Regions from separate parts of the Modicisalibacter sp. 'Wilcox' genome, predicted to be linked through region 2. Evidence: predicted binding sites of a transcription regulator. Region 2 holds the regulator's gene; each other region holds the start of a gene.
The links. Region 2 encodes FliA, which starts transcription of late flagellar genes. Its sites were predicted from a motif close to CTAAAGTTNNNNNNNNNNCNGCCGATA; they were not measured.
Positions count from the first base shown of each region.

Region 1 (5,322 bases), on a different contig from region 2:
GGGCGATGATCTGGCCGGTCTGCTCGGCCAGCGGGATGAACACCCCCGGCGAGATCATGCCCCGCTCGGGATGGCGCCAGCGCACCAGCGCCTCGACGCTGCGCAGCCGACCGCTCGCCGCCTCGACGAGCGGCTGATAGTGCAGCTCGAACTGGTCGCGCTCGATCGCTTCCTGAATATCGCGCCGCAGCCGCACCCGCTCGCTGACCGCCTCGCCATCCCCGCCGGCATACCACTGCCAGGTATTGCGGCCCTGCCCCTTGGCCCGCTGCGTGGCCAGGTTGGCATGCAGCAGCAGGTCACGCGGGTGCGCCAGGGCCTGCTGGTTGCCGGCGATGCCGATGCTGGCGCTGACGTGCAGGCGCTGCCCGGCCACCGTGAAGGCCTGCGTCAATGCCTCCAGCAGCCGCTCGGCAAGGGCGATCGCCCCGGCCTCGTTGGCCAGCCCCGGCATCAGCAGGGCGAACTCGTCGGCGGCCAGGCGCGCCAGGGTGTCCCCCGCTCCCGGAAACGCCTGCAGGCGGCGGGCCACCGCGATCAGCAACTGGTTGCCCGCCTCGTAGCCCAGCCCGTCGTTGACCGACTTGAAGTCGTCGAGGTCGATGAGCATCAGCACCAGCAGCGAGCCGCGCCGTCGGCTCTGCCGGTAATCGTGGTCCAGCCGTGCCTCGAGGGAGGCCCGGTTGGGCAGCCGGGTCAGGGTGTCGTGACGGGCCTGGAACGCCAGGCGCGCCTCCTGCTCGCGCTGACGGGTGACATCCTGCTGCATGCCGATGAAGTGCGTGCAATGTCCCCGGTCGTCCAGCACCGGGGCGAGGGAGAGCTGATTCCAGAACGGCGTGCCGTCGCGCCGATAGTTGCGCAGCACCACCTGGACGTCACGACACGCGTCGATCGCCTGGCGAACCCGAGCCACCGCCACCGGATCGGTGTCACCGCCCTGCAGCAGGCGGCAGTTCCGGCCCATCACCTCCTCGGCGGCGTACCCCGTCATCGCGGTGAAGGCCTTGTTCACATAGATCAGCGGCAGGTCCGGCCGGGCGGCATCGGCCATCACCACGCCGTTGGGCGAGTCCTCGATGCCCCGCTGCAGCAGGCGCAGGCGCGCCTCGCGCGTCTTGCGCGCCGAGATGTCGCGGCAGATGCCGAACACGCCGACCGTCGCCCCGTCCACCACGATGGGGAAGTTGGTGATCTCCAGATCGCAGGTCGTACCGTCCGCCCGCCTCGCGGCCAGCTCGTAGTGCTGCACCTCGCCGGCCAGGGCGCGGTCGAAGCGCGCCAGGGTCGGCTCCCGGGACTCCTCGAGCACGAACTCCCGGAAGTGCCGCCCCAGCAGCGCCGCCTCGGGATAGCCGATGATCCGCTCCAGCGCCCGGTTGCAGCGCTGGAAATAGCCCCGGGTGTCGAACTCGTAGACCCCGTCCGGGTGCTGGTCGTAGAGTGCGCGATAACGCGCCTCCAGCGAGCGGCGCGACCGTGCGTCCCGGTCGCGGATGACCGCCAGCGCCACCAGCGCCGCGGCCTGCTGCATGCGCTGGCAGTCCTGCTCGGAGGGAAGCGCCGGCCGGCGATGGTAGACGCCGAAGGTGCCCAGCAGCTCGTCCTCGCCGGACAGCACCGGCATCGACCAGCAGGCCCGCAGCCCCTCGTGATCGGCCAGCGCCCGATACGCCGCCCACTTCGGGTCCCGATGGATATCCTCGGTGACCGTGAGCCGGCGGTGAAACGCCGCACTGCCGCAGCTGCCCGCCTCGGGGCCGATCCCGGCATTCTGCAGCGCGGCCACGTACTCGCTCGAGAACGCGCTCCCGGGCACCAGGCTCAGGGTGCGCGTCGTGGCGTCGTAGCGCATGATCGACACCAGCGCCTCGGGCAGCATCAGCCCCGCCCAGGCCGCCACGGCGGCCAGGGTGTCCGTCAGCGGCGCCTGGCGGGCGATCATCTCGTGAATGTTCTGCTGGGCTTCCAGCCACTGAAGCGCTGTGGTCATCGCCTTGCCTCGCTGCCGCGGTTTTCTGCCGATGCCCCCATGGGCCGGTCGACTCTATCAGCCCGGCAGGGGCACCAACGACTGAAATCGGCCCTCGGGCGTGAAGAACAACCGATAGCGGCCGTGCACGCCATCCCGCGTGACGATGTGACGCAGCGCCCGCGCGGGAAACGCCACCCGCCGCCCGTCCACGCTACGAGCATGCACCACCTGCGCCGCCCCCCGGTAGTGAGCTAGGCACGCCTGCGCGCTGAGCTCGAGAAAGATATCGACACTGGGCAAGATCCTCGTGCGCCTCCCTGCTTTCGTTCGATGAACCGACCGAGGTCGCCCCGACCAAAACGCCGCCGAATGCAGCCACGGCCACGTGGATGGTACCCGAAATGCACGGGATCGATTCAACGGCGGGCCACGCCGGCAGCAGGCTTTACCCGTCGACACGCTTGGAGGCCTCGTCAACCCCGCGCAGCACGCCATCACCCACCGAACGCAAAAATTTTTCCCGAAACCCTAAAGCATCCCGGTGAAGGGTCGATAACTGGGGTAACGGCCAACGGCGCCGTTGCGGTGACCAAGCCGGATTCCCGGCGCGCCGCTGGAGCCTCAAGACCTTGTCGAAGGTAGAAAAGGAAGGAACACGAAAATGGCAGTCATTAATACCAACATCACCGCCCTCATCGGCCAGCAGAACCTGAACCGCTCCCAGAACCAGCTGCAGACCGCCATGGAGCGTCTCTCCTCCGGCCTGCGCATCAACAGCGCCAAGGACGACGCCGCCGGCCAGGCCATCGCCAACCGCATGTCCAGCCAGATCACCGGCCTCAACCAAGCCAGCCGCAACGCCAACGACGGCATTTCCCTGTCCCAGACCGCCGAAGGCTCACTGGACCAGATCAACGACAACCTGCAGCGCATTCGTGAGCTGACCGTTCAAGCCAAGAATGGAACCAACTCCGGCGCCGATATCGATTCCATCCAAAAGGAAGTCAACCAACGGATGGAAGAGATCAATCGTGTTACCGGCCAAACAGAATTCAATGGTACGAAGCTGTTTTCTGCTACTTCCACCGGGTCTTCTTTCGACATTCAGGTTGGCGCTGATGATGGTGAGACTATCGCCGTCAAGATCGGCACCTCCACTGGTTGGAACCAGTACAAAAGTGGTGGTACAGCAGGTCTTACCGGTGGTTCTGTTACCTCTCGTAGCGTTAGCTCCTTCGGCTTCGACGTACTGAGCTCTACCTCGCTGGCTGATCTCGACACCATGATCAGCAATGTGGATGATGCACGCAGCGATCTGGGTGCCGTACAAAATCGCTTTGAATCAGCGATTCAAAATATCGATACGACTTCCATCAATCTGTCGGCAGCACGCTCTCGGATTGAGGATGCCGATTACGCCAAAGAAGCTTCCAACATGACGCGGGCGAACATCCTGCAGCAGGCGGGTACCTCCGTGCTGACTCAGGCCAACCAGACGCCCCAGAACGTGCTTTCCTTGCTCCGTTAATATCAAGTAATCGGCCCGAAAATATCGGGCTAACCAAAAAGGGTCGGCGCTTAGCGCCGACCCTTTTTATTGCGAAAATCACCATGAAAAACCGCTTTTTCTCGCTCTTCATGATTTTTTCTTCTGCTACACTAGGTCGAATTTCATTTTTCAGCAGCCGGACGCCAAGCTCTTAGAATGATGGGCTCCGGCGGAAAAGGCTAAGGGAGAGCCCTTTACCATGAGTGTTAAAGGTAGCACTAAGAAAAGGCCTACAACACTCTTATGATAATACGACATTTCAGAGCTTGCCAGCAAAAGAGCCCGTCCTGGCTACCGGTCATGAAAGGATTTCTAAGCACAACCTACCATGAGGTTCAACAGAATGGTTACTGACGATCAAAAAGACAAGGTTCTTGCTTTATATCATCAAGGAGAAATAATTGAGGCAAAAAAACTATCAGAAACCCTTATACAGACAAACCCCAACGATGCCTTTAGCTGGAAATCCTTAGGATACTGCTTATTCAAAACAGGAGATTATGAAGACTCCATTGGCGCACTCGAGGCTTCTCTAGAATTAGAAAATGAGGGAGACCCAACGCTTTTTGGCACACTCGCCAGAGCCTATTTTTCGTGCGGAGACTACAGGAGAGCAGCCGAAAATCAAAAAAAGGGGCTATTAATAGATCCTGAAAATTCTTATTGGCAGTTTAATATGGCAGAGATGCTATATAAGTCGGGACGCGGCGATGAGGCTATGCCATACCTTGAGCGAGCAGAAGAACTGGGGTACGCTCCAGAAAATATTATGGCTTTAAAAAGCTCCATTTTCACATTGAGCTTTCGTTTCGACGAAGGCCTCAAGGAGATGGAAAAGCTTGCTGAAATTAGCCCCGATGATCCAGCAGTACATAACAACTTGGGAAATCTCTCAACTGACTTGAATGACTTTAAAAAGGCATCATACCATTACAGCCGAGCCAAGGAGCTATCACCGGGATCCCTCCTCCCTTACGCTAATGAAATTTTGAGTCTTCACTATGACCCCTCTCAGACCGCCTCTTCCATCCGAAAAAAAATTTCTGAATTCAGCCATTTATTTCCTATCGAAAAAATGGAGTCACTAGAAAACGAGATATCTAAAGCACGTTCAATTAAGGTCGGCATAATATCTTCTCACTTAAAGATTCACCCTGTGGGCTGGATGTTAGCAAGCACGCTTGAAAAGCTCAAAAATGATATCGAAATTTATGTATACAGTGACAGTGACTCACAAGACTTTCTTAACTCAAGGATTCGCAATACAGTAAAAAATTGGAACCTTACCTACCACCTTGACGACAAAAATCTCGCGAAAAAAATAACTAAAGACAAAATCGACATCCTGTTTGACTTAGCAGGCTACAGTGGCGGCACACGAATCCTAACATTCATGCACCACCCTTCTCCCGTCATCGTTAAATGGATAGGGGGGCAAATCAGCAGCATGGGAATTGATGCTTATGATTATTTTATAAGCGACCCTATCGAAACACCAAAAGGACAGGATTTCGAATATACAGAAAAATTAATCCGACTACCCAACGATTATATTTGTTACACCCCACCAGAGTATGCTCCAGAAGTAACCGCGTTGCCAGCAATGTCCAACGGACACATAACTTTTGGCTGTTTTAACAATCCAGCAAAAATCAACAACATCACGCTTTCACAATGGGCAGATATTCTCAAATATATTCCTGGCAGCAACTTGCTTCTCAAAGGAGCAGCCTACAAAACAGAAAGAGCCAAGGAGAGAATCTGGAATGTATTCACAAATTCCGGAATCGAAAAATCA
Region 1 covers NZ_WNXF01000008.1:148,088-153,409, reverse strand. The annotation lists gene G7A98_RS09605 (EAL domain-containing protein) at 1-1,993, opposite strand, end outside; gene G7A98_RS09600 (DUF2835 domain-containing protein) at 2,051-2,275, opposite strand; gene G7A98_RS09595 (flagellin) at 2,637-3,503, shown strand; gene G7A98_RS09590 (glycosyltransferase) at 3,868-5,322, shown strand, end outside.
Region 1: a site for FliA is predicted at 2,504-2,530, ahead of G7A98_RS09595 (flagellin). Genes of this name have one in related genera too.

Region 2 (5,322 bases):
GTCGGGCAGTCGCTGACCCCCGTCGACGACTCGGCCTTCGTCGGCGAGCCGCTGGCCTGGCAGGCGACCCCCTCGGCGCGGCGCTGGCGAGGACTGTCCCGCAGCCTGCTGGGGCAGGGCCGCTCGCTGGCGGTGGTGATGGCGCAGCTGCGGGCCCGCGTCGGCGGCGTGGCCGCGCTCGACGCCGCCTGGCCGCTGCAGGGGCTGCCGCTGGCGCGGCAACAGGCGCACCTCGACCGGTTGCGGGGCCTGCCCGCGATCGGCGAGGAGGCGGCGGCGGTGATGCTCTGGTCACGCCACGGGCCGATCAAGGGCAGCCAGTGCCGTCTGCCGGCGCTGTGTCTCAATGCCCGGGGGCTGCCGCTGGCGGCGCCCTGGCCGAGCCACTGCCAGCCGGCGGGCGAGGCGGAGAGGCTGGCTGCCGTCGAGACGCGGCTGGGTGTCGATCGTCATTTCCTGCCCCGCTGTCCCTCGGCCGCGGCCCGCCGGCATCTGCTGGATGCCGGCAGCGACTGGCTGGCACTGGCCCAGGCCAATACGCGGGTGATCTTCGAAGGCGAGCGGCTGGCGCTGAAGGCGCTCGCCGAGCAGGCGGGCGTGCATGACACGCTGAACTGTCGGTACCGGGGGCGGGAGGGCCGCCTGGCGACGGGCTGGCTGCCGGTGTCGCTGAGCGATGGAACCCCGCTCCAGGCCTGGTTCGCGGTACTGCGCGACCCGGACACCGGCCGCCGACGCCTGACGCGCTACTGGCTCGCGGCGGACAAGGCCGCGGCCTCGCGCCCGGTGCTGCTGGTCGCGCACCTGGTCGCCGAGGAATGGAGCTCGCTGGCCAGCCGCGCCTGGCAATGGCTGGCGCCGGAGGCCGGCGAGGGTGTCGACACCGAGTTGCGTGCCTGGCTGGCCTCCGCGCTCGCCGCCCTGGCGGTGCGCCTCGATCAGGAAACCGCCGACTGGGCGATGGATGTGCGCGGTCATCTGCTGGCATTGCTGGGCGGCTCGCGCAAGCGCAGCGCCGCCGTCCTGCTCGAGGCCCTGTGGCACCTGCTGGCCGCCCGCGACGCCTTCGTGCTGGCGGCCGGGCCCTTGCTGGGCGGAGGTGACGACGCCTCATGAGTGACGGGGATCAGGCCGCCGGCCTGCGACGCTGGGCCGCCGAGATGGCGCCGGTGCCGGAGGCCGACGACAGCAGCGAGCGGGCAGAGGCGGTGACGCCGGAAACGCAAACGCCTGCCACGGCGGAGGAAACCGGGACGCCGACCTGGATTGTCGAGGCGTTACTGGAGCTGGCAGCGTCCCCCGCCGTGGTGGCCGAGACGGCGCCCGCGCCGCGCCGGCTGCTGCTGGTGCTGGGGCTGCCGGGCGGTGATGAGGCGGACACCCGGCCGGTCAGCGAGGCGCTGGCCCGCTGGCAGGCACAGGGCCAGCAGTGGGTCGGCGAGGCGGACGCCTGGCGCATCGTGCCCACGTCGGTGGACAGTCCGCACCTGCCGACCCTGGTCGGCGAGCAGTCGCGCTGGGCGCTGTGGGTGGGCAATGATGCCGAGGCCTTTCGGCGCACCTACCGCCTGCTGAAACGACTGGCGCAGCGGGGTGGTCCGCGCCGGCTGCTGCTGGTGCATCCGCCGCTGGCCTCGCGGGTCGGACTGCTGGCCAACCTGCAGCAGGCCGCGGCGAGCTTCTTCGGCTTCGAGCTGTGGATCGTGCCCGTTCCCCGGCGTCGGCGACCCGACGCATGAGCCGGGCGCGGCGCTTGTCGGCCGGGCTGCTGGTGGCCGGGCTGCTGCTGATGGCCGGGCCGGCCAGCGGTGCGGGAAGCTGGGTAGGGCGGGCGCCGGGCGTGACGCTGGGCACGCCCGGGCGCGTGGCAACCGCCGAGCCCATCACGCCACCGCCGGGGCTGCGGCCCGGGCGCATCACCACCGTGTCCTGGCGGTTCCGGGTGCCGGCGGGTCTGCCGGGGCTGGATGCCTGGCTGTGCCATCCCCGCCGTTGCCTGGAATTGCCGGCGGCGCGCGGGCGCAGTGAGGCCCTGCGCGGTCTGCCGGCCCGCGAGCCGCTGACCCTGCGCTTTCGCCTGCCGCCCGGCACCCGGCGTGGTGCGGTACCTTTCACCGGACTCCAGGTGATCGTCAACTATCGCGAGACGCAAAACGCTAAATAGCCCGAGACCCGGTCAGGTATTCGCCGCTTGGGGTGTCCGGCGAGAGCGACATAATGCCGGTATCGGTCGCCGCTCGGCGCCGCCACCGGCTGCAGGCTTGGAACCGAAGATGTACACGGCACAGGGTAAAATCGATCAACGGGCCTTGCTGGACCAGTACCTGCCCGTCGTCCGGCGCCAGGCGCTGGCGCTCCAGGTTCGCCTGCCGGCCAGCGTCGATCTGGACGACCTGATTCAGGCCGGCATGGTCGGACTGCTCGATGCCCTGGGGCGCTACAGCGCCGAGCAGGGGGCGAGCCTGGCGACCTATGCCAGCCAGCGGATTCGCGGGGCGATGATCGACGAGCTGCGCAGTCGCGACTGGGTGCCGCGCAGCGTCCGCCGCCATGCCCGCGAGATCGACGAGACCATCCGCCGGCTCGAGCAGCAGCTGGGGCGTCAGGCCGAGGAATGCGAGATCGCCGACGCCCTGGCGCTGGAGGTCGACGAGTATCGCCAGCGACTGGCCGATACCAACGGCGGCCACCTGATGGGGCTCGACGAGATCATCGCCGAGGGCGGTGAACCCGAGGCCGGTGATGGCGCACCGCCGTCACCCTTCGAGGCGCTGGCCGGCTCGCAGCAGCGCGAGCGCCTGGTCGCGGCGATCGAGCAGCTTCCCGAACGCGAGAAGCTGCTGCTCGGCCTGTACTATCAGGAAGAGCTCAACCTCAAGGAGATCGGGGCGGTGCTCGGGGTCAGCGAATCCCGGGTCTGCCAGCTTCACAGTCAGGCGGTGGCCCGTCTGCGCAGCCGCCTCAGGGCCGCCGAGGAGGCCGAGGACTGAGCCGGCTTTCGTGCCTCCCTCTGTTGATGGCCTGTCGAGCCGAGGCGATCAGCCCGTTTCGGCGGCTTCTCCCGTCGTTTCCTTCTCTTCCGTCCCTTTCGTGCCTTCGGGGGCCTGCCACTGGCGCCGGAGCCCTTCCGCGATCTGTTCGGCCACGCTGTTCCAGCTTTTCCCCAGGGCCTTGACCAGCGCCGGGTAGCCGTCCTGCTCCAGCACTTCGCTGGCCTGGAAGGACGACTGTCGGCGAAGCTCGCCCTGCCCGTCACGCAGCTGCCAGAGTCCGCCGGCGATGGCCCGGCCGTCGTAGCGGCCCTGGAACTGCTCGACCTCCACGGACAGGTGCCAGGCCGTGTCGGGGCCGGTGCCTCCGAGCACGCGCGTCCCGGGCAGGGCACGGCTCAGCCGCTGACGCAGCGTCCGCGCCAGCTGCCGGTCGAGCGGTTCCGCCCACTGGTGCCGGCCGGCCGCCTGCAAGCGCAGGGGATCGGTCTGCAGCACGATGCCGGCATCATCCAGGTAGCGGGCGACGCGCACGTCATCGATGACCAGGGTGTGCTCGGCCGGACCCCGCACGGCAGAGGACGTGGTCGTGTCGCCGGCCGGCAGCAGGTAGCGTTCGGTGGCCGGCCCGCCGCCGCTGGCGCAGCCGGCCAGCAGGGCGCCCAGCAGCATCAGGCAAAGCGGCTTGGTGACTTGCATCCCTTCATCTCCCTGTCAAGGTCAGCGCTCGGGGGCCCGCGGGACCGGATCACTCGACGGCTTTCGATCGAAGATCAGCGCATTGGGCTGCTCCTCGAGGGTCTTCGCCAGCGGCTGCAGGTCCCGGACCAGGCGTTCGATGCCCTGCAGGGTGTCGTTGAGCTGGCGATAGGCCGCGGAGTCCGGCGACAGGCCGTCGAGGGTGGTGCGCAGGTTCTCGAGCGTGCGGTTGAGATTGCCGGGGATCTGGCGGGTCGCCGGGTCATCCAGCATGGCGCGCAGTGCCTCGGCGCTGTGCTGGACTTCCTCGAGGGTGGCCTGCGAGGTGGCCAGGGTCTGATCGAGCTTGTCGAGTATCGGTTCCACCTGCAGGGCGTTGAGCTTGTCGAGCAGGTTGGAGACCTTCTGCTCGATCTGCGCGAAGCCGCCGGCGGTGGTGGGGAAGACCGTCTTGCCCTCGAAGGTTTCCGCCTGGTAGTCGCCGCGCAGTTCCTTGTCGAAGTTGAGGTCCACGAACAGCGCGCCGGTGAGCAGGTTGCCGGCCTTGAGCGAGGCGCGCAGCCCGTAGTCGAACATCCGCGTGAAGCGCTCGTGCCAGGCATCGAGGTCGATCGGTGCGTCGCTGCCGGCATTCAGCCGCTGGGGCTCGATGCGGATCAGCACGGGAATGGCGAAGCGCTGGCGGGTGTCGGGCTGCGGCGCGGTGAAGTGCCAGGGCACACTGACCACGGTGCCGACGCGCACGCCGCGGTACTCCACCGGCGAGCCCTTGGAGAGCCCGCGCACGGTGTCGTCGACCAGCATCACGTATTCCAGATAGCGGTTGTAGGTGCCCTGCAGGGCGCTCTCCTCGTCGGGGAAGAGCTGATAGGTGCTGTCCGGCCTGGCCTTGGGGCCGGGAGCGACATCCTCGGGGATGCCGAAGGTCACGCCGCCGCCGACCACCGCCTCGAGGGATTCCACGTTCAGGCTGACCCCTTCGGAATCGAGGCTGACGTTGATGCCCGAGGCCGACCAGAAGCGGGTCGCCTCGGTGATCAGCACGTCATAGGGGGACTCGATGAACAGCCGGTGGTGCATCTCGCGATCCTCGGGGTCGAAGGTGGCGTCTTCCACCCGGCCCACCGTGAAGCCCTGGTAGGTGACCGGGTCGCCGACCCGCAGCGAGCTGCCCAGCTGGCTGATCAGGTTGATGCGGATGCCCTCGGCGCCCGGCGGGGCGACCGGCGGCTGCTCCAGGACCTTGAAATGGTAGCGGGATTCGTCGCTCTGGCCGGGCTGCAGCTGGATGTAGGCCCCCGAGAGCACGGTATTGAGGCCGCTGATGCCCTCGCGCCCGATGCGCGGCTTGACCACCCAGAACTGGGTGCCTGCGTTGAGCATGCGCTCGGCATCCTCGCTCATCCGCGCGGTGACCACCGTGTGGCTCAGGTCGTCCGACAGGCGCACGCTCTCGACGCGGCCGACCTCGACGTTGCGGGTCTTGATCAGCGTCTTGCCGGCCTCGATGCCCTCGGCGTTGGGCATCTCCAGGGTGATCTGCGGCCCACGCCGGCTGACATTGTCGTACACCAGCCACAGGCCGAGCGCCAGCGCGACCAGGGGCACGATCCAGATCGGCGAGATGCGTGAC
Region 2 covers NZ_WNXF01000005.1:213,390-218,711, reverse strand. The annotation lists gene flhF (flagellar biosynthesis protein FlhF) at 1-1,116, shown strand, start outside; gene G7A98_RS06985 (hypothetical protein) at 1,113-1,739, shown strand; gene G7A98_RS06980 (flagellar protein FlhE) at 1,736-2,164, shown strand; gene G7A98_RS06975 (RNA polymerase sigma factor FliA) at 2,274-2,990, shown strand; gene G7A98_RS06970 (ABC-type transport auxiliary lipoprotein family protein) at 3,039-3,689, opposite strand; gene pqiB (intermembrane transport protein PqiB) at 3,711-5,322, opposite strand, start outside.

Region 3 (5,322 bases), on a different contig from region 2:
ATGACACCGCTCACCGCGACCTCGGCGACATCCGCACAACCTGGCTGCCGCCGCGATAGGCCTGGCTGGCCTGGCGCTGACGCTGCTGATCGCCGATCAGCAGCCCCAGCTCGTCACGGCGTGTCTGCAGATGACGGCGCGTCTCGCCATCCTGCTCGAGAATCCGCTCGAGCAGCTCCGCCTTGCGCCGGGCCTCGGGCATCTCCAGCACGCAGTCGACCTCGAGACGCTTGATCGTCTCGACGGCCACCACATAACCGGACTCCTCCTCGACCAGCTCCGGCCAGTCACCATTGCGGGCCAGATCCAGCATCCTTGCCGAGCGCTGCAGCAGCTGCTCGTAGCTTTCCAGCACATCTCTTGCCGCCATCATGCGGTTCAGCTCCTCGCCTGGGGGGCGATCTCGCGCCAGGCCGATGCGATGTCGTTGAGCAGGGTATACGCCTCATCGATACGCTGCTCGTCATTTCTCAGGTTGGCCTGCAACAGCAACCGCGAGATATAGTCATACAATGCGCCCAGGTTGGCAGCGATGTCGCCTCCTTTTTCATAGTCGAGCGCCGCAGCCAGACCGTTGTTGACGATATCGATCGCCTTGGACAGCGAGCGTCCCTTCTCGACCTTGTTGCCCTGCTGCAGGTGCAACTTAGCCGCCTTGAGCGAGGCCAGCGCACCATCGAACAGCATGACGATCAACTGATGGGGTGTCGCGGACATCACCGCACTTTCAACCCCTACCTGAGCGTAGGCACCCGCCCCTTGAAGCGTACTCATAGATCACTCCTGTACACGTCAGCAGCCTGCTTACTGCCCTCCCACGGAGGAAAGCTGCTGCGATAGATAATTCATTGTCGAGTTCATGCTGGACACCATCGAGTCCATACGGGAAAACTGTTCCCGATAGCGGTCGATCGTGGCGTTGATACGGTCTTCCGTCCGTGAGTATCGGTCGTCCAAGGAACTGATACGATTCTCGAGGCCCGAGGTCGCGGTTTCTATGGGTCCGTTACTGCCCAGAATGGAATCCAGTCTGGCGCCTAGCTTGTCAGCCAGACCATCGGTCGTGGCATCCCCGCCGAAGAACTGTGTCACGCCACTCATATCGTTGTTCAGCGCATCGGTCAGCTTGGTGTCATCCACCTCGAGCTTGCCGTCGACAGAAAGGTCAATGCCCATGTCAGCCAGCATGGAGATATTGCCGGAACCAACGATGCTGCTGGTCACCTGCCTCAAGCCGGAATCGATCCCCCTGACCGAGCTATTGCCGATCAGCTCACCGGCCGCCTTGCCCCCCCCGTTGAAGGCTGTCAGTGAGTTCATCGTGTCCTGGAGGCTGTTATAGGCATCCACGTACGACTGAATGTCCTCCTTGATGGTGCCGGTATCTCGGGAAACCGTGAGCGTCGATGCGGAGGTCGCATCAGCACTGGCCTGCGTCAGATCCAGCGTCACTCCCTGGATCGCGCCCTCCACATTGTTCGAGGCGCTGGTGATGGCGATGTTGTTGACGGTCAGCGAGGCATCCTGAGCGGCGACAGTCTGGGTCATTCCGTCCGGATCACTATCAGTGGCATTGAAGGACAATTTGCTGTCCAGCGTTGCATCGCCGTTTACCGTGACCGTCATGGCCGAACTCGCCCCGGTATCCTTGGACGTCAGCACTAGGCGATTGCCGCTCCCGTCATTGATCACGGAGGCCGCGATGCCACCATCGGCAGCATTGATGGCATCACGAATATCGCCCAGCGAGCTGCTGGCCGGGTCGATGGATACATCAAAGCTCGCCCCACTGATGCCGGGCTGATCGATGGTAATCGTCGTTGCAACAGAAGCCTGGTTGCTCGTCGTATCGGCGAATCGCTGGCTGGCTATGGAATGCGCCTGTGCCAGGTTGTTGACGTCGATCGTGTAGGTTCCGGGGACCGCACTGCTGTCGGTGGTCACCTCGGGACCGGTGCCGCTGACGTTCGCGCTTACCGCCTGAAACGTCTTGGTATCGTTGAGCTTGTCCACGGCCCCCTGGAAAGATTCCAGCGCCGACTGAAGCTTGCCGAAAGCGGAAATCTCCGCCTTGTAACTGGACTTCTGCTGGGTGATCGGGGTGAGCTGCTGGCGCTCGGCACTTTCGAGCTGTTTCAACAACCCGTTCAGGTCCATGCCCGACCCGATCCCCAAAGACGCTATGCTCGCCATCTATGCCCCCTGATATCTGCGCCCTTTGTACCAGCCCCGTCGCCGCCACGAGCGCGGGAATAGGCCGGTTTTCGGCTGTCACTTCGTGCTATCGGCCCCGGGCGGCGGAACTTTAGCCCTGCCGGCACACGCGAGACTGGCCACGAGAGCGCGGCTGCGACATCATGAGTGGCCCGACGTCCGGCGACACCGGCACCCCGTCAACAAGGAAGGCTTACCATGGATGCGACCCCGCTCTTCGCCGACTATCAACGCTGGCAGCGCTTCAACCGCCAGGATCAGCTGGAGCGCGAGCATCGCGCGGCACTGCGCAAGCTGGCCAGCGCCGGCGCCATGGCCTCGCGTGTCACCCAGGGCTATCGCAGCATGGCGGAAAAGAGCGCCGCCGAGGGCGCCTGCTACCGCACCCTGTTTCGCCGCCGGCGCGACGACGGCCCGGCCCTGGGTTGCGAGGGCTGGCTGTTCGTGCGGCGCATCCTCACCGAGGGCGGCACCACCCGCGTGCGCGCCACCCTGCTCGAGTCCTTCACGCTGGAACAGGGCGCCGTCGAGCCGCAGGAGGCCACCGTCGCCAAGCTGACGTTGGAAATTTTCGATGAAATTCTGGTCCAACGTGACATGGCCCTGGGCTGCCGTATCGACCGCGTCGACGACGACCGCGACACGCATTTCGTGACCTTTCTGGACAGCGTGCGCGGCGACCTGAGACGTTACATGCAGTAACCACGGCACCCCGGCCCTTCGCACCGACCCACCGAGCCGACACAGGAGGCTTCTGAATGACCACCATCGCGCCATCGGCCACTGGCACCGCGCTGCAGCTGGAAACGCTCGACGCCGACGTGACGATCCGTCGCCCGCAGGCCGTGGCCAGCCTGACCATGGACAGCCCCGCCCGGGCCCTGCTGACCGACTTCACCCAGACCGGCGCCTTCACCATCCCGACCTCCCACTCGATCGCCCAGGCGCTCGAGATCATGAAGCAGGGCGGCGTGCGCCTGCTGTTCGTGCTCGACGCCGCCGGCCACCTGACCGGCGTGGTCAACGCCCGGGAACTGATCGGCGGGCGCCGCATCACCCTGGCCATGCGCCAGCACCAGGTCGACCGCGACGAAGTCACCGTCGAGATGGTCCAGACCCCGCGCCAGGAACTCCACGCCCTGCCGCTCGCCCGCCTGGAGAAGATCACGGTCGGCGAGCTGGTCGAGGCGCTCCGTGCCTTCGGCGACCAGCACCTGCTGATCACCGAACCCGACACCCAGGGCGGCACCGCCGTGCGCGGTCTGATCTCCGCCGCCGACGTCGGCCGGGCCCTGGGCATCGTCCTGGACCGCCCGCCCGAAGCGCGCAGCTTCTCGGCGATCTGCCAGGTGGTGCTCGGCCACAGCCTGTAAGCCGGAAAACGTGCCGGGCCGGCGACGGCCCGGCCGATATGATGCCCCGCCCGGGCGGCAATGCACCTCATTCGATTCATTACCCAGGGAGCTCTCGACGTTGGCATTCGGCAACTGGTTCAAGCGCAGGCACAAGTCCGAACAGACGGTCTGGGTCGTCAAGCAGGTCGACGATCACCTGCTGCACCTGTGCGGCCGGGGGCGCATCGAGCCGGCCGGCGCCGACGATGCCACCGACGACGCCACCCTCGAGTCCGGCCGCTTCCAGGGCGCCGTGACCCTGCCGGAGACCGGCCAGCCGCTCAATGCCCGCCAGTTCGCCGCCCTGATCCCCGAGTCGCGCCTGACCCTGGTCGATGACCACACGGCCCGCTGGCGGGAGCGCCTGTGGCATGTCGCCTGGACGCCCCAGCGCTGCTGGCTCCACGACGGCGCCCTGACGGTGGAGCGCAACCCGCTCGCCGGCCAGGCGCCCTGGGTGAGCACCGAGGATGTCAGCGCCATTCGCGCCAAGGCCGGACGCCCCCGCCAGGCCACCGCCTTCTACGGGCTGGAAGCCCTGTCGTCGCCGCCCGACGCCGCCGACCCGGACCATCGGGGCACGCACGCGCCCCGGTCACCGACCGCCTCGTCCACCCCATCATCCCCGTCACGCCGGGACGATTGATCGACCAAGGATTCGTGATGTCCCGTTCACTGGCCTGGCGCCGCGTGCTGCCGTTTCTGGCGCTGATGATTCTCGTCGCCCTCAACCTGCGCCCGGCGCTGTCGTCGCTGGCGCCCATGCTGATCCGCATCCAGCAGGCGCTGGGGCTGTCCGCCGACGCCATCGGCATCCTCACCACCCTGCCGGTACTCTGCCTGGGGATCTTCGCGCCCCTCGCCCCCTGGCTGACCAGGCGCCTGGGCGCCGAGCGCACGCTGAGCCTCGCCCTGCTGCTGCTGGCCGCCTCGCTGCTGGTACGTGCCAACGCCAGCGTCGCGCTGCTCTACCTGGGCACCATCGGCGCCGGTGCGGCCATCGGCATCGCCGGCACCCTGCTGCCGGCGCTGGTCAAGCGCGAGCTGCCCCAGGGCGCCGATCTGGTTACCGGCGTCTATACCATGGCGCTGTGCCTGGGCGGCGCCCTGGGGGCCGGTTTCAGCGTCCCGCTGGCCGATATCTTCGGCGACTGGCGGCTGTCGCTGGGCAGCTGGGCCGGCCTGGCGCTGCTGGCGCTGATCGCCTGGCGCTGGCGCATGCCGCACCCCTGGCCGGCCACCGACGATGCGCCACGCCGGGGCCCCCGGGTCCGCGTGTTTCGTCAGGCGCTGGCCTGGCAGGTCACCGGCTACATGGGCAGCCAGTCGGCGCTGGCCTACATCGTCTTCGGCTGGCTCCCCGCCCTGCTGCAGAAGCGCGGGCTCGGCGAGGCCGAGGCTGGCTGGCTGCTGGCCGCCTCGGTCATGGGCCAGCTGATCACCGCCCTCGGCGCGCCCTGGCTGGGCCGCCTGGGGCGCGACCAGCGGCCGACGATCCTGATCCTGCTGACCTGCACCGCCGCCGGTATCGTCACCCTGCTGCAGGCCCCGCTGGAATGGCGCTGGGCCGGGGTGATGCTGCTCGGCCTCGGCCAGGGCGGCAGCTTCAGCATGGCGCTCACGCTGATCGTGCTGCGCAGCGCCACCGCGCAGCTGGCGGGCAAGCTGTCGAGCATGGTCCAAGGCATCGGCTACGCCATCGCCGCCCTGGGGC
Region 3 covers NZ_WNXF01000008.1:155,263-160,584, reverse strand. The annotation lists gene G7A98_RS09650 (flagellar hook-length control protein FliK) at 1-14, opposite strand, end outside; gene fliT (flagellar protein FliT) at 11-373, opposite strand; gene fliS (flagellar export chaperone FliS) at 379-774, opposite strand; gene fliD (flagellar filament capping protein FliD) at 805-2,193, opposite strand; gene G7A98_RS09630 (hypothetical protein) at 2,413-2,916, shown strand; gene G7A98_RS09625 (CBS domain-containing protein) at 2,973-3,587, shown strand; gene G7A98_RS09620 (hypothetical protein) at 3,688-4,254, shown strand; gene G7A98_RS09615 (MFS transporter) at 4,272-5,322, shown strand, end outside.
Region 3: a site for FliA is predicted at 2,283-2,309, ahead of fliD (flagellar filament capping protein FliD). Genes of this name have one in related genera too.

Region 4 (5,322 bases), on a different contig from region 2:
ACCTACAGCATGGGTCTCCCCGAGGCCGAGAAGAACTACGGCGTCGATCTATCAACCTTCTGGGAGGATTAAGGTTTTGGTGGATCAGAGGGGATCATCAACCACTTAATCCGGATACCCCTTTCGGGATGTCACCCAGACCCGGCTCAGCCAGGCGCGCCTCGAACGCCTGGCCATCCACGACCCGCTGACCCGGCTGTTCAATCGCGAGCACTTCACCAACGCCCTGAACAGCCTGCTGGACGGCCTGCGTTACACGGAGACCGGCCTGGCGGTGCTCTTCACGGATCTCGATGACTTCAAGCCGATCAACGACTGCCATGGCCACGCGGCCGGCGACGAGCTGCTGGTGGAAATCAGCCACCGCCTCAAGCACATGATGCGGGCCACCGACCTGGTGGCCCGCTTCGGCGGCGACGAGTTCATGGTGGCCCTGTCCGGCATCGCCTCCCTCGAGATGGCGGAGTCCATCGCCGGACGGATGCTCAAGGAGGTCATGCGGCCGCACCAGCTGAGCAACGGCCAACACGTGCAGGTCTCGGCCTCGATCGGCCTCGTCGTCACGGTCGACCCCGAGACGACCGCCGAGACCCTGATCGATACGGCGGACGCCGCCATGTACGATGCCAAGCAGCAGGGCAAGAATCGCATCGCCACCGCCCATGATCGCCACGTCTCCCGGTCCAGCGAAACCTTCATGCGGATACGCAACGCCTTCGAGCAGGGCGAGATCCGGCTGCATTACCAGCCCATCATCCGGCTCACCGACATGAAGACGATCGGCTTCGAGGGCCTGGCGCGCTGGCATCATCCCACGCTGGGCGTCCTGGGCCCCGCCCACTTCATCGACATACTGACCTGTTCCTCGCTGTGTCATCCCTTCGCCCAGTGGCTGATCCGCCAGGCCGGCGAGCTGGCCCGGCGGCTGCAGGAAGCCCGGATCCAGGCCGTCATCGGCGTCAACCTGACGCAGGAGCAGATCGAGGGCGGCGATTTCCTGTACACCCTGGGCGAGATACGCGAAGAGCTCGGGCTGTCCTCGCCGCACATCAACCTCGAGATCCACGAGACCAGCCAGTTCCACGATCTCGACCTGACCGCCAACCAGCTCCATGAAGCCCGCCTGCTGGGCGCCAGGGTGTCACTCGACGATTTCGGCACCGGAGTCTCCTCGGTGACCTATGCCTCCGTACTGCCCATCGACACGCTCAAGATCGACCGCAGCATGATCAAGAGCCTGGAGAACCGACCCGACCAGCGCGAGTTCGTCCGCGGCGTCACGCTGATGGCCCAGGCCATGCAGCGCCAGGTGGTCGTCGAGGGCGTGGAGACCGAAGGCCAGCTCCGGCTGCTGCGCGAGCTGGGCTGTGACCTGGCCCAGGGCTTCTTCCTGGGCCGCCCCATGACGGAAGAGGCCCTGTTCCAACAGTATGTGACGCCGGACGCCCGGCCCGCCTATCCGCTGGTCCGCACCTGACCGCGTCCCCGGGGCGGGTGTCACTCGCTCACCCGCCCGCGCCGCTCTCCGGCTTCGTCACGCTGTAGAGCAGATAGCGGCCGAGCCGCCAGTGCGGCTCGACGTCGCAGTAGCGATGCTCGAGCTCGGTGAGCCGTGCCAGTGTCGTCGCGTCGGGCTCGCGTTCGCGCAGGTAGTCATGGAAGAGCCGGACACCGGCGACATGCTCGACGACCAGCCCGGCCTCGGCGAGCCACGCCGCTACCTGGGCATGCGTCAGCGGCGAGATCGGCGTCAGCCGCTGACGCCTGCCGGTGCCCGCCAGCCGATCCTCCAGCGCCTTGGTCAGGTTGCCCTTGACGATATTGGAAAAGCGCAGTGCATCACGATTGAAGACCATCAGCGACAGCTGGCCCCCCGGCGCCAGCAGCTCGGCCAGGAGATGGACCGCCTCGCGGGGATCGGCCAGCCACTCGAGTACCGCGTGGCAGACGATCAACGGCCAGGGTCCCGGCGCCCGCGTCGGCAGGGCCTGCAGCGGCGCCTGCAGCAGCGTGACCGGTCGGCCCGCCAGCGCGTCCCGGGCCCGCGACAGCATGTCCGCCGACGGCTCGGCCAATGTCACCGGATGGCCACGTTCGGCCAGCCAGGCACTCATCTGCCCCAGCCCGCCGCCGACATCCAGCGCCGGCTGGCCCGCCAGCCGCAGCGTACGCGGCAGCAGGGCGTCCAGCAGCGCCAGGCGCAACGCGCCGCGCGGCTTGCCATAGAGGCTGTCGGCGAACTTGTCGGCCAGCCCGTCGAAGATACGGTCCTCGGCGCTCACCCTTCCCCCCGCTGCACAAAAGCGCCCAGTCTAGCCGCCTCGCGACACCGGCTCCAGCGCCGTCGCCACGGCCGCTCATCATGCCGGACGCCGGCCCCCGGGCCGAGATTAAAGATTGACGATGACTCGCCGATATTCTCTTGATTGTTGATTGAATTGTTGATTGATTGCATCGTGTCTGCTGCCACAGGAGTCTTGCCTTGGATTCGCTGCCGCCCTTGATTGCCTCGCTCGCCCGGGGGCTGGACCTGCCCGGCACGGCGATGGCCATTGTCGACGGTGAACGTACCGGCCTGCCGCTCCTCTTCGTCAATCCCGGCTTTCAGCGCCTGCTCGGGCACTCCGGCGCGGCACTGCGCCTGCTCGGGCACTCCGGCGCGGCACTGGCGGGAACGCCACTGCGCGATCTGATGGCCCTGGCGGGAGACACGGACCTGCCGGCCGTGATCGCGCGGGTGCTGCGTCACGGCGTGCCCACCACCGATACCGTCGCGTGTCATCGCCGCGACGGCTCGCGTCTGTGGACCGAGATGACGGTCACCCCGGTGGAGGACCACGACGGCCACCGCTACCTGATCTGCATGCAGCGCGACGCCGACGAACCCCGACGTTCCGGGCTGGCCCTGGCGGTCTTCGACAACACCCACGACGGCATCCTCGTCACCGACGCCGACAAGGTCATCATCGATACCAACCCCGCCTTCACGCGACTGACCGGCTACACGCGCGAGGAGGCCCTGGGGCACAAGCCGCACCTGCTGTCCTCGGGCAAGCACGATGACGCCTTCTACCACACCCTGTTCGCCACCATCGAGGCACAGGGCTTCTGGTCCGGCGACATCTGGAATACCCGCAAGGACGGCAGCCAGCTGATCGTCAACGCCACCATCTCGGCGGTGCACGACGCCGACGGCCGCCTGCTCAACTATGTCAGCGTGTTTCGCGACATCACCCAGCAGCGTCTCAATCAGGCCCGGCTCGAACGCATGGCCATCTACGATCCGCTGACCGGCCTGTACAACCGCGAACACTTCATCGCCACGCTCGAGACACACCTGGTCAGCCTGCAGTACACCGAGAGCGGCATCGCGGTGCTGTTCATGGACCTCGATGACTTCAAGCCGATCAACGACGGCTTCGGCCATGCCGCCGGCGACGAGCTGCTCGTCGAGATCGGCCGACGCCTCAAGCGGCTGATGCGCAGCACCGATATTGTCGCCCGTTTCGGCGGTGACGAGTTCGTCATCGCCCTGACCGGCATGGGCAATGGCGACAAGGCCGTCAAGGTGGCCCAGAAGATCGTCGACGCGCTGGTCCAGCCCTTCCGGCTCGACAACGGCGCGTCGGTCGGCATTGCGGTGTCCATCGGCGTGGCGTTCACCAACGACTATCGGCTCGACACGGCCACGTTGATCGACAGCGCCGACCAGGCCATGTACGACGCCAAGGTGGGCGGCAAGAACCGCATCGCCCGGGCCCGGCGCTTCGTCGAGTCCCGCTCCCGGGCCACCTTCCAGCGCGTCAGGCAGGCCTTCGAAACGGGCGAGCTGGAACTCTACTACCAGCCCATCGTCGACCTGGCTTCCGACCGGACGCTGTTCTTCGAGGCGCTGGCGCGCTGGCGCCATCCCCAGGCGGGGGTGCTGGCGCCGCAGCACTTCATCGACGTGATCATGCACTCGTCGCTGAGCCTGCCCTTCGGGCGCTGGCTGGTGCACGAGGCCAGCCAGATGGCCAAGCACCTTCAGGATCGGGGGTTCCGGGTCGGCATCAGCATCAACCTGTCCCAGGAACAGATCGAGACGGGGAGCTTCCTGCGCGCCATCAGCGACTCCCGCGACGCATTGCGCCTGTCCACGCCCTACCTGACGATCGAAGTGCTCGAGTCGAGCCAGTTCCACGATCTCGCCCTGACCTGCAGCCAGTTGCTCGAGGCCAAGCAGCTGGGCACCTCCGTCTCGCTGGATGACTTCGGCGCCGGCATTTCCTCGATCACCTATGCCAGCCAGCTGCCCATCGACACGCTCAAGATCGACCGCAGCGTGATCCACGGCATCGACACGCAAGCCAGCCAGCGCCAGTTCGTCGGCGGCATCATCGACATGGCCCACGCCATGCAACGCAAGGTGCTGGCCGAAGGCGTGGAGCGGCGAGCCCAGCTCGAGGAGCTGCGACGCTGCCACTGCGACCTGGCGCAGGGTTTCCTGCTGGGAGAGCCGATGCCCGCCGACGAGCTGGACCGGCGTTATCTCGACACCGCCGCCCGCCCGGAGTATCCCCTGCAACGCCGCTGTGCCGCTCCGGCCTGACGCCTCCCGGCACGTACGCTGGCTTCACGGGTTTATCTTGTCCGGACAGGCGCTTATAATGCAGCGCGTTGCCTCGCGCCCCCGTAGCTCAGCTGGATAGAGCAACCCCCTCCTAAGGGGTAGGTCATAGGTTCGAATCCTATCGGGGGCGCCAACGGCATCAATGACCGGCAGCGTCCCCATGTCTCCCGTTCGAGCCGGAATCGCGCATCGCTCCCGCCCTGCCTCGCCCCAGGCACAGTAGAACCCCAGACCCCACAGGGCGTTCAAGCCTATCCGCGTCAGACCGCTTTCGGTCCCCGAATTGCCGCCTTCGCTTCCTGCAGACCCGTCTCGAAACCCGAGAAAACACGGAAGCTGAAGTACCAAACGGGCTACCCGGGCCGTTCGAGGGCCCGGGTAAACGTCTTGCCAAAGGCGTATGCACGATGAGGCCATCCGGCTATGGCTGGAAGTGGATCACGGAGTCCTTGTTGTCGAGAAGATGAACCGTTGCCGACACCGCCGCCTCGGGGACCCGAATATCGACCATTGAGCCAAGGCGCAGCTTCATGACGCCATCGACCAGGCTTCCGGAGTGGTGGGCCCATGGCTCGAAGTGGCTCTTCAGGACGTCGATATCAGACGCACCGACGGTCTCCTTGCTGCCATCATCGAGCGTATACGTGATCGCAGTCACATAGGCAAAGGCTGAGGAAGGGCCGGCATCCACATAGAGACGTTCCTGACCG
Region 4 covers NZ_WNXF01000001.1:140,322-145,643, forward strand. The annotation lists gene G7A98_RS00625 (ISL3 family transposase) at 1-72, shown strand, start outside; gene G7A98_RS00630 (EAL domain-containing protein) at 170-1,477, shown strand; gene G7A98_RS00635 (methyltransferase domain-containing protein) at 1,506-2,282, opposite strand; gene G7A98_RS00640 (GGDEF and EAL domain-containing protein) at 2,483-4,591, shown strand; tRNA gene G7A98_RS00645 (tRNA-Arg) at 4,669-4,745, shown strand; gene G7A98_RS00650 (TQO small subunit DoxD) at 5,034-5,322, opposite strand, start outside.
Region 4: a site for FliA is predicted at 2,391-2,417, ahead of G7A98_RS00640 (GGDEF and EAL domain-containing protein). Genes of this name have one in related genera too.